DNA from 2 places in the Streptomyces sp. NBC_01497 genome. Region 2 is predicted to be linked to the other one. Evidence: riboswitches for the same ligand, from Rfam matches in the RefSeq annotation. Region 2 holds a riboswitch; the other holds the start of a gene.
What was found. A riboswitch is a leader RNA that binds a small molecule or an ion and turns the genes downstream of it on or off. The one in region 2 is predicted to bind cobalamin.
Positions count from the first base shown of each region.

Region 1: linked by a shared signal. The riboswitch ahead of OG310_RS27070 (cobalamin biosynthesis protein) and the one ahead of metE (5-methyltetrahydropteroyltriglutamate--homocysteine S-methyltransferase) in region 2 are both predicted to bind cobalamin.

Region 1 covers NZ_CP109427.1:6,418,000-6,423,040, forward strand. Annotated here, with positions in the region: gene OG310_RS27060 (putative cobaltochelatase) at 1-327, opposite strand, end outside; gene OG310_RS27065 (cobyric acid synthase) at 403-1,926, opposite strand; gene OG310_RS27070 (cobalamin biosynthesis protein) at 2,019-3,059, opposite strand; cobalamin riboswitch at 3,095-3,247, opposite strand; gene OG310_RS27075 (hypothetical protein) at 3,500-3,697, opposite strand; gene OG310_RS27080 (inorganic phosphate transporter) at 3,813-5,041, opposite strand, start outside.
Region 2 covers NZ_CP109427.1:7,941,656-7,946,696, reverse strand. Annotated here, with positions in the region: gene OG310_RS33555 (ABC transporter ATP-binding protein) at 1-1,182, shown strand, start outside; cobalamin riboswitch at 1,544-1,765, shown strand; gene metE (5-methyltetrahydropteroyltriglutamate--homocysteine S-methyltransferase) at 1,931-4,249, shown strand; gene OG310_RS33545 (sulfurtransferase) at 4,827-5,041, shown strand, end outside.

The sequences.
Region 1 (5,041 bases), 1.5 Mb from region 2:
GTCGAGCGCGCCGACGAGCCGGTCCTCGGAGGCGCCGACGGGCAGCTCCACCATGCGCGAAGGCCGGTGCACGGCGGGCTCGTTGCCGTGCGGGCCGTCGGGGCACTGCGGGTCGGGAGCGGCCGGGTCACAGGAGAACCGGCACCCGGCGACGACGCTCAGCTCCGGCAGCAGCGCGGAAAGCGCCCGCACGGCCGTGGACTTGGCGGTTCCCTTCTCCCCCCGCACCAGCACACCGCCGACGGCGGGACTGACGGCGTTGAGCAGCAGGGCGAGCCGGAGGTCGTCCATGCCGACGACGGCGGTGAAGGGATAGGGGGTGGTCATGAATCTCCTTTGCTACGTGAGCCGTTCGGGGCGTGGAAGCGGGCGCCGCGTGGCCGGGGGCGGCGGCGGGGGTGCTCACGGCATCTGACACGGCGCCCCCGGCGGTACGAACGGGAGCCCCGGCGGCGCGCCCGTCTCGATCAGCCGCAGCAGCGCGGCCGTGTCCGCGTGCTCCTCCACCAGGTCCGCGAGCCGGTCCAGCTGTGCCTCGCGCAGCACCCCGAACTCGGTGTCCGGCGCCACTACGAAGCGCCGGCCGGCCTCGCGCGCCACCCGTGTCAGGTACGCGCGCCGGAACGCGTCGTTCTCCAGGACCCCGTGCCAGTGCGTGCCCCGGACCGCGCCGACGACGCAGCCGTCCGGGTCCTGGCCGCCCGCGGGGCCGGGCGTCACGAACGGCTCGCCGCCGCCGACCGACGCCACCCCGTGGTGGATCTCGTAGCCCTCGACCCGCTCGCCGAGTGCGGTCCCCACCGGCCGCGCCAGCGTCTTGTCCGCCGCGAAGCGCACCCGTACCGGCAGCAGACCGAGGCCCGGTACGGCCCCCGCCCGCGACTCGACGTCGTCCTCGATCCGTTCGCCGAGCACCTGGTACCCGCCGCAGATCCCGAGCACCGGTCGCCCCTCGGCCGCCCGCCGGGCCAGCTCGTGGGCGAAACCGCGCTCGCGCAGCCAGGCCAGCGCGCGGACCGTGCCGCGCGTGCCCGGTACCACCAGCAGGTCCGCGTCGGCCGCCTCGTCCACGCGGTCCACGAACCGCACGCGTACGCCCGGTTCCGCGGCCAGCGCGTCGACGTCGGTGAAGTTCGACATCAGCGGAAGCGCGCACACGGCGACGCGCAGCACCTCGTCGCCGACGGGCGGCAGGGCGGACCCGCTCGCGCGGACGCCGAGACCGCCGTCCTCCTCGTCGATGCCGAGCCCCTCGCGCCAGGGCAGGACCCCGTACGTGGGCCGCCCCGTGAGTTCCTTCAGCATGTCCAGTCCCGGCGTCAGCAGCGACACGTCCCCCCGGAACTTGTTCACCAGGTAGCCCGCGACGAGCGACTGGTCCTCCCGGCTGAGCAGCGCCGTCGTACCGAAGAACGACGCGAACACCCCGCCGCGGTCGATGTCGCCGACCACCACCACCGGCAGCCGCGCGGCCCGCGCGATGCCCATGTTCACGATGTCCGTACGGCGCAGGTTGATCTCGGCCGGGCTGCCGGCGCCTTCGCATATCACCGCGTCGTAGGTCGCCCGCAGCTCCGCCAGGCACTCCAGCACCGTGCCGAGCAGCGCCTCCTGGCGTCCTCCGTGGTAGCCGCGCGCGCTCAGCTCGCCCACCGGCCGCCCCATCAGCACCACTTGGCTGCTCGACTCGCCACCCGGCTTCAGCAGCACCGGATTCATCAGGGCGGTCGGCTCGACGCCGGCGGCCCGTGCCTGCATCGCCTGCGCGCGGCCGATCTCCGCGCCCTCACGTGTGACGAACGAATTCAGTGACATGTTCTGGCCCTTGAACGGCGCCACCTTCATGCCCTGCCGCGCGAGCCAGCGCACGATGCCGGCCGTCACCACGCTCTTGCCCGCGTCCGAGGTCGTGCCCGCGACCAGCAGACCACCGCCCCGTCCCGAGCCGCCCCGTCCCGAGCCGCCCCGCGCTCCCCGGGCGCCGTCGGGCGCGCCACCGGGCAGACCCGTCACCCCTGTCACCGCCGTACCTCCCCGCTCCGCCACGCCGTCGCCCACCCCGATCGCCGCACGGGTTCCCGCGCGCTTCCCGCCAGCGATCCCCGTATGGCTCCCCATGCCAGCCGCCCCGTCACACACGCCGCGAGTGCGAGCCAGGTCACGCGCCGCGACAGGCGTACCGCCCGCTCGACGTCCGGGACCTCCACTTCGCGCAGCCCCTCGCCCAGCACCGGCCGCTGCTCCACCCGCCCGCCGTAGGCCAGTGTCCCGCCGAGCCGTACGCCCAGCGCGCCCGCGAACGACGCCTCGACCGGGCCCGCGTTGGGACTCGGGTGGCGGCTCGCGTCGCGTCGTACGACCCGCAGCGCACGGCGCGGCGCGCCGCCCGCGAGGACCGCGAGCGCGGCCGTCAGCCGGGCGCCCGGCCATCCGACGGCGTCGTCGAGGCGCGCCGACGCCCAGCCGAACCGCAGGTAGTGGGACGAGCGGTGGCCGACCATCGCGTCCAGCGTGTTCACGGCGCGGAAGCCCACGAGACCCGGGACACCCGCGAGCGCGCCCCACACGAGCGCGCCGACGACCGCGTCGGAGGTGTTCTCGGCGACCGACTCGACGACGGCCCGCGCGAGTTGCCGCTCGTCCAGGGCCTGGGGGTCGCGCCCGCACAGGTGCGGCAGCCGGGTACGCGCCGCCTCGACGTCGCCGGCCGTGAGGGCGGAGCCGATGAGTGCGGCCTCGCGGGCGAGGGAGGTGCCGCCGACGACGGCCCAGGTGGCTGCCGCGCCCAGGGCGAGCGAGGCGGTGCGCCGGTCCCGCAGTGCCCGGGCCGCCAGCGAGGCCGCGCCTGCGGCCGACCCGACGCAGACGGCGGTGAACAGGGCCCCGCGTCCCCGGTCGTCGTGCCACAGCAGCCGCTCCGCGGCGCCGGCGCACCGCCCGAAGGCGGCGACAGGATGGCCGCGGCGCGGATCACCGAGCACGGCGTCGGCGATCAGGCCGAGCCCGGCGGCCGCGCCGAACGCGAAGGTGTCCTTGACGGCTCTGCCACGGGCAGGCATGGGGCAGTGTCCTCACTCAGGGTCCGCGCCCCGGCTCGACGTGAAACACGGCGGCGAGAGTTCCTGGCTCCCGGCGCGCCCCGGGGGCGCTCACCGGTGACAGTGGCGGGACCGCGCCGGATTCGCACCGGCTTCCTCTGTTGCTGCCGCGGTAATGGCCACGGAAGTCCACCACGCCCCACAACGCCCGTCAACCTCACCCTTGACCTGCGGTGGTGCAGTGTGCGAAGAGCCACACCCGGGCCCGGGCGGACACGTCATAAGGGCTCCCGGCGGGCACGCACGCGCCGTGTCCGGGCGGCCCGCCCGCGCGGACCGGCGGCGCCGGGCACTTCGGTACCGGCGCCGCTCCGGCGCCCGTACCCGGCGGGCCCGTGACGCGCCGAAGTCCCTCGCGTGCCCGGGCACGCGAGGGACTTCGGCCGTCCTGCGAGAAGCGCTCAGCCGACGATCAGGAAGATCCCGTACGCGACGGCCGCCGCGCACAGGGCGAAGCAGGCGTACGCGGCGGATGTGACGACCACCGAGCCCTGCTTGGCGAGCCCCACGGTGCCCAGGGCGAACAGGCCCACCAGGGCCACGCTCACCAGCAGGCTGACGCCGAAGACACTGCCGACGGATGCCCAGTCGATGTTCATACGGCCGTGTCCCTGTCCTTGTCCCTGACGGTGGCCCGGTGCACGCACCCGGCCCGATTCGGCTGTCCCTCGCGGGCGAAGGCGGTGATGCGGGCCGCACCCGCCGCCGGGCCGCTCATGCCGCGGCCGACTGCGGAGGCGCGGGCGCGGCGGCGGCCGGCGCGGGCGCGGGGATGGTCGCGCTGAGGTCCCCGTCCTGCTCTCGGGCGCCGGCACCGGATGGCGCGGCCACGGCGGCCCCGGCGGGCTGCGTGGTCATGCCGCTCGCCGTCACGCTCTGCGCGGTGACGGGCCGTCGGCGGGCCGCCAGCCAGATGACCGTGGAGGCGGCCACCAGTACGGCCGCCACCACCGCGATGCCCCAGGCACCCTGCCCGGCGACGAACTCCGCGCCCGCCGCGACCAGCGCGGCGGCCGGCAGCGTCAGGCACCAGGCGATCGCCATCCGCGACGCGGTCGACCAGCGCACCACCCCGCCCTTGCGGCCGAGGCCCGCGCCCATCACGGCGCCCGAGCACACCTGCGTGGTGGAGAGCGAGAAGCCGAGGTGCGAGGAGGCGAGGATCGAGATCGCCGCGCTGGTCTGCGCCGCGAAGCCCTGCTGCGGGCGCAGGTCGGTCAGGCCGGTGCCCATGGTGCGGATGATCCGCCAGCCGCCGATGTACGTGCCGAGGGCGATCGCCAGACCCGAGCAGACGATGACCCAGACCGGCGGATTGGAGCCGGGAGCGATCACGCCGCCGGTGACGAGCGCGAGCGTGATCACTCCCATCGTCTTCTGCGCGTCGTTGGTGCCGTGTGCGAGGGAGACCAGCGCGGCGGAGGCGATCTGCCCCGCGCGGTAGCCCTTCGCGGTGGCCGCGTCGCCCGTGTGCCGCCCGATGCGGAAGGTCAGGCGGGCGGCGACGAGCGCCGCGAGCCCGGCCACCGCCGGGGCGGCGACCGCGGGGAGGAGGACCTTGGTGATCACCACGTCGCCGTTGACCGCCGAGGCGCCCGCGGACATCACGGCCGCGCCGATCAGGCCGCCGAACAGGGCGTGCGACGAACTCGACGGGAGTCCCAGCAGCCAGGTGACGAGGTTCCAGAGGATGGCACCGACCAGGGCCGCGAAGATGACCTGGGTTCTGATGCCCGACTCGTTGACGATCCCGCCGGAGATCGTCTTGGCGACCTCCACCGACAGGAAGGCGCCGACGAGGTTCAGGGCGGCGGACATCGCCACCGCGATCTTGGGGTTGAGCGCACCGGTCGAGATGGTCGTGGCCATCGCGTTGGCGGTGTCGTGGAAGCCGTTCGTGAAATCGAACGCGAGGGCTGTCGCGATCACGACCGCGAGCAGCA
Region 2 (5,041 bases):
CGGCTGGGCCGCGACTACCTGACCGCGCGGGTCAGGGCGCAGCGGCTGGCGGCTACCTACTTCCCCTTCGTGCAGTTCCTCTCCGCGGTCGCGGACGCGATCGTGCTGGGAGTGGGTGCGGGCATGATCGCCTCAGGGCACCTGACCACGGGCGCGCTCATCGCCTTCATCCTCTACATCGACCTCTTCTTCTCGCCCATCCAGCAGCTTTCCCAGGTCTTCGACTCCTGGCAGCAGACACGTATCTCCGTGGGCCGGATCGGCGAACTGATGGACCTGGACACCAGCACCCCCCAAGCTGACCGGCCCCGCGTCCCCGAGCGCCTCCGCGGCGCGGTGAGCCTGCGTGACGTGCGCTTCGCCTATCCCACGGCCTCCGGGACCGAGCGCCGCGAACGCAGGGGACCGGCCGACGCCCGGCCGCTGCCGGGCTTTAACGAGGCGATGGCCAGACCACCGGAGGCGCTGCGCGGCGTCGACCTGTCGATCGCCGCGGGTGAGACCCTCGCGCTCGTCGGGGAGACGGGAGCCGGGAAATCGACGGCTCTCAAGCTGCTGGCCCGCTTCTACGACCCGGTGACCGGCAGCATCCAGGTCGACGGCCATGACCTGCGCACACTGGACACACCCTGGTTCCGGGCGCAGCTCGGCTACGTACCCCAGGAGGCGTTCCTGTTCACCGGCACGCTGCGCGACAACATCGCCTACGGGCGCCCCGACGCCACCGACGCGCGGGTCGAAGCAGCCGCGCGAGCGGTGGGAGCGCACGAGTTCATCGCCGCTCTGCCCGGCGGTTACCACCACCAGGTCGCCGAACGGGGTCGCTCCCTTTCGGCCGGACAACGGCAACTGATAGCGCTGGCCCGCGCCGAACTCGTCGATCCCGTGATCCTGCTGCTCGACGAGGCCACCTCCAACCTCGACCTCGCCACAGAGGCCCGCGTGACGGAGGCGATGCAGCGCGTGGCGCGGGACCGCACCACGATCGTGATCGCCCACCGGCTCCAGACCGCCCGTGCGGCCGACCGCATCGCGGTCCTCGGCGACGGTCGCGTACAGCAGATCGGCAGTCACGACGAACTGCTCTCCCGCGGTGGCCCCTACGCCCGGATGTGGAAGGCCTTCGAACTGCTCGGCGGGGACAGGCCGGCACCGCCGGCCGCCGACCGGGCCGCCCGGTAGCCGGCCCCCTCGCTGACCAAGGACACAGGTCATGACCTGACCGGCATCGACCCCGTACCGTCACTGACAGTGTTCAGGCCGGGACCACTCCTCCCACGACTGTCTCCCCGGGGCCCTGGCGGTCCCGCACGGGGCACGGACCCCGCGGGCGCGAGGGGGTCCCGAAGGCGATGAGGACACCGACGGGACATCGCCCGGACCGGGGCCGTCGCAGCACGCCAGCCGTGAGGCACGGCGGATCCCGCGGCCGGGCCCGGTGGCGGAGGTCTTCCCGGGCCCCGCCCCCCGGGCAGGCCGGATCGCCGTCTCCTTTCGCGTCCCACGTTCCGAGCGGTGCTGCCCAAGACGCGCCGCGCCGTCTAGGCTGGACCATGCAGCTGGTTCGCCCTGCCCGCCAGGCAGACGCGTCGTAAGAGGGAACCCGGTGGGAATCCGGGACTGCCCCGCAGCGGTGAGCGGGAACGACCGCCGTCATCAGCACTGGGCCTGAAGGTACGGGCCTGGGAAGCGACGGCCAGTAGATGTCCTCCCCCGGGAGGGCGTGCCCGCGAGTCCGAAGACCTGCCAACTGCCCGCGTGCGGAGCCAGCCTCGTACGCGGACCTCCCGGTGACCTCGTGGGCGGGTCGGCGTACGCACCGGACGGAGCATCGCGCCGACAGCGCGCGTGGACCGTCCGGTCTGTCCTCCCTTCGCCTCCGTATCCCCTCGCCGGGATCCTCAGGAGTCATCTCGCGAAGGAGATTTCCGTGACCAGCAAGTCCGCAGCCGCGGCAGCACGGGCCACCGTGTACGGCTACCCCCGTCAGGGACAGAACCGAGAACTGAAAAAGGCCATCGAAGGCTACTGGAAAGGCCGCGTCACCCCGGACGGCCTTCTGGCGACCGCCGCCGAACTCCGCCGTGACAACTGGCGGCACCTGGCCGAGGCCGGCGTCGACGAGGTTCCGACGGGCGACTTCTCGTACTACGACCACGTCCTTGACACCACGGTGATGGTCGGCGCGATCCCCGAGCGCCACCGGGACGCCGTCACCGCCGATCCGCTCGGCGGTTACTTCGCGATGGCACGCGGGACGCAGGACGTCGCGCCGCTGGAGATGACCAAGTGGTTCGACACCAACTACCACTATCTGGTGCCCGAGCTGGGCCCCGGCACCGTGTTCACGGCCGACTCGGCCAAGCAGGTCACCGAACTCAGGGAAGCCCTCTCGCTGGGCCTTGCCGCCCGTCCGGCCCTGGTCGGTCCTGTCACCTATCTCCTGCTCGCCAAGCCCGCCCCCGGTGTGCCCGGCGACTTCGACCCGCTCACTCTGCTCGACCGGCTGCTCCCGGTGTACGCCGACGTCCTCGCCGACCTGTACGCCGCGGGCGCCGAGTGGGTGCAGCTGGACGAGCCGGCCCTCGTCCAGGACCGCACCCCGGCCGAGCTGAATGCCGCCGCACGCGCCTACCGGGATCTCGGGGCACTCACCGACCGGCCGAAGATGCTGGTCGCCTCCTACTTCGACCGTCTCGGGGACGCGCTGCCGGTGCTGGCCAAAGCACCGGTCGAGGGACTGGCGGTGGACTTCACCGGGCCCGCGGCGGCCAACCTCGACGCCCTCGCGGCGGTCGGGGGCCTGCCCGGCAAGCGTCTGGTCGCCGGAGTGGTCAACGGTCGCAACATCTGGGCCAACGACCTGACGAAGTCCCTCGCCACCCTCGGCACGCTGCTCGGTCTCGCCGACCGGGTCGACGTGTCGGCGTCCTGCTCCCTGCTGCACGTCCCGCTGGACACGGCGGCGGAACGGGACATCGCACCGCAGATCCTGCGCTGGCTGGCATTCGCCCGGCAGAAGACCGCGGAGATCGTCACGCTCGCCACGGGCCTGTCCCTCGGCACCGGGGCGATCACCGCGGAACTCGCCGCGAACCGCGCCGCCCTCGCGTCCCGGGCCGAATCCCCCGTCACCCGGGACCCGGCCGTCCGCGCCCGCGCCGCGGCCGTGACCGAGGCCGACGCCCACCGCTCCCAGCCGTACCCCCAGCGGGCCACGGCCCAGCGCGCGCACCTCGGCCTGCCCCTCCTGCCCACGACCACGATCGGCTCGTTCCCGCAGACCGCGGAACTGCGCGGCGCCCGTGCCGACCTTCGCGCGGGGCGCATCGACACCGCCGGATACGAGGAGCGCATCAGGACCGAGATCCAGGACGTCATCTCCTTCCAGGAGAGGACGGGCCTGGACGTCCTGGTGCACGGCGAGCCCGAGCGCAACGACATGGTCCAGTACTTCGCCGAGCAACTGACCGGCTACCTCGCCACCCGGCACGGCTGGGTGCAGTCGTACGGCACCCGCTACGTCCGGCCGCCGATCCTGGTCGGTGACATCTCCCGGCCGGAGCCGATGACCGTGCGCTGGACAGCCCACGCGCAGTCCCTGACCGATCGACCGGTCAAGGGCATGCTCACGGGTCCGGTCACCATGCTCGCGTGGTCCTTCGTCCGCGACGACCTGCCTCTCGGCGACACGGCACGGCAGGTCGCCCTGGCCCTGCGCGACGAGGTGGACGACCTGGAGGCGGCCGGCACCTCCGTCGTCCAGGTGGACGAGCCCGCGCTGCGGGAGACGCTCCCGCTGCGGGCCGCGGACCGCGCCGCCTACCTGGCGTGGGCCACGGAGGCGTTCCGGCTCACGACCGGTGGGGCGCGAGCGGAAACCCAGATCCACACCCACATGTGCTACGCGGAGTTCGGCGACATCGTCCAGGCGATCGACGACCTCGACGCCGACGTCATCAGCCTGGAGGCCGCCCGCTCCCACATGCAAGTCGCGCACGAACTCGCCACGCACGGCTACCCGCGTGAAGCCGGGCCAGGGGTGTACGACATCCATTCGCCACGCGTTCCGAGCGCCGAGGAAGCCGCCGACCTGCTCCGCACCGGGCTGAAGGCCATTCCCGCCGACAGGCTCTGGGTCAACCCCGACTGCGGTCTGAAGACGCGAGGCTGGCCCGAGACCCGCGCCTCACTGGAGAACATCGTCAGCGCGACCCGCACGGTACGAAACGAGCTCGCCTCTTCCTGACCGGGAGTCGCGCGCGGCCGGGGCGTCCAGCGGCGGCCCCGGCCGCGCGCGACGGGCATCGGACCTCAGGAGAGAGGCGCGAGGGGCCCATAGGCGCAGCGCACGCCACGGGAGATCGTGGGGGACAGCGCGTGTGATCGCATCGCACCCGCGCGACGTCGGGGGTTGCCTCACCGTGCGCAGGCAGCCCGGGCGCCGGCTGCTGATCGCACTGGACCAGGGGGCTCACGAGGGTCACAGGGGTCGACTCGGCCGTCCCCGCAGCGTGTACGCCGATGCCTCACGCGACGACGAACAGCCCGGCTCATGACCTCCGGCCGCGACACGCGAGCCACCGTTCTCGTGAGCGCTTCCGTCCTGCTGGAAGGAGCGGGCTCCGGGCCGGCGCCGGTCCTGCTGCACGTGGCACGCGGCAAAACACCGGCGGAGAGCCGAAGCGGTTATTGGAAAGGGCACCTTCAGGGCGCTGTCCCGGTGCATCTCAGCACCGAGTTGGCCGCGCCCCCCACCCCCGGCTTCGGGCCGCGGCCCGCTGCCCGATCCGGGCCGGCTCCAAGACGATCTGCGCCGTTGGGGCGTGCGGAAGGGCTCTCCCGTCGTGGTCTACGACGACGAGGGCGGCCGGGCCGCGGGACGGGCGTGGTGGGTCCTGCGCTGGGCCGGGATCGACGGTGTCCGGCTCCTGGACGGGGGGCTCGCCGCCTGGCGCAGGATCGGAGGACCTCTGACCACGGACGTACCGGATCCCGCACACGGGGACGCGGTCGTCGAGCCGGGCCGCCTCCCCGTCCT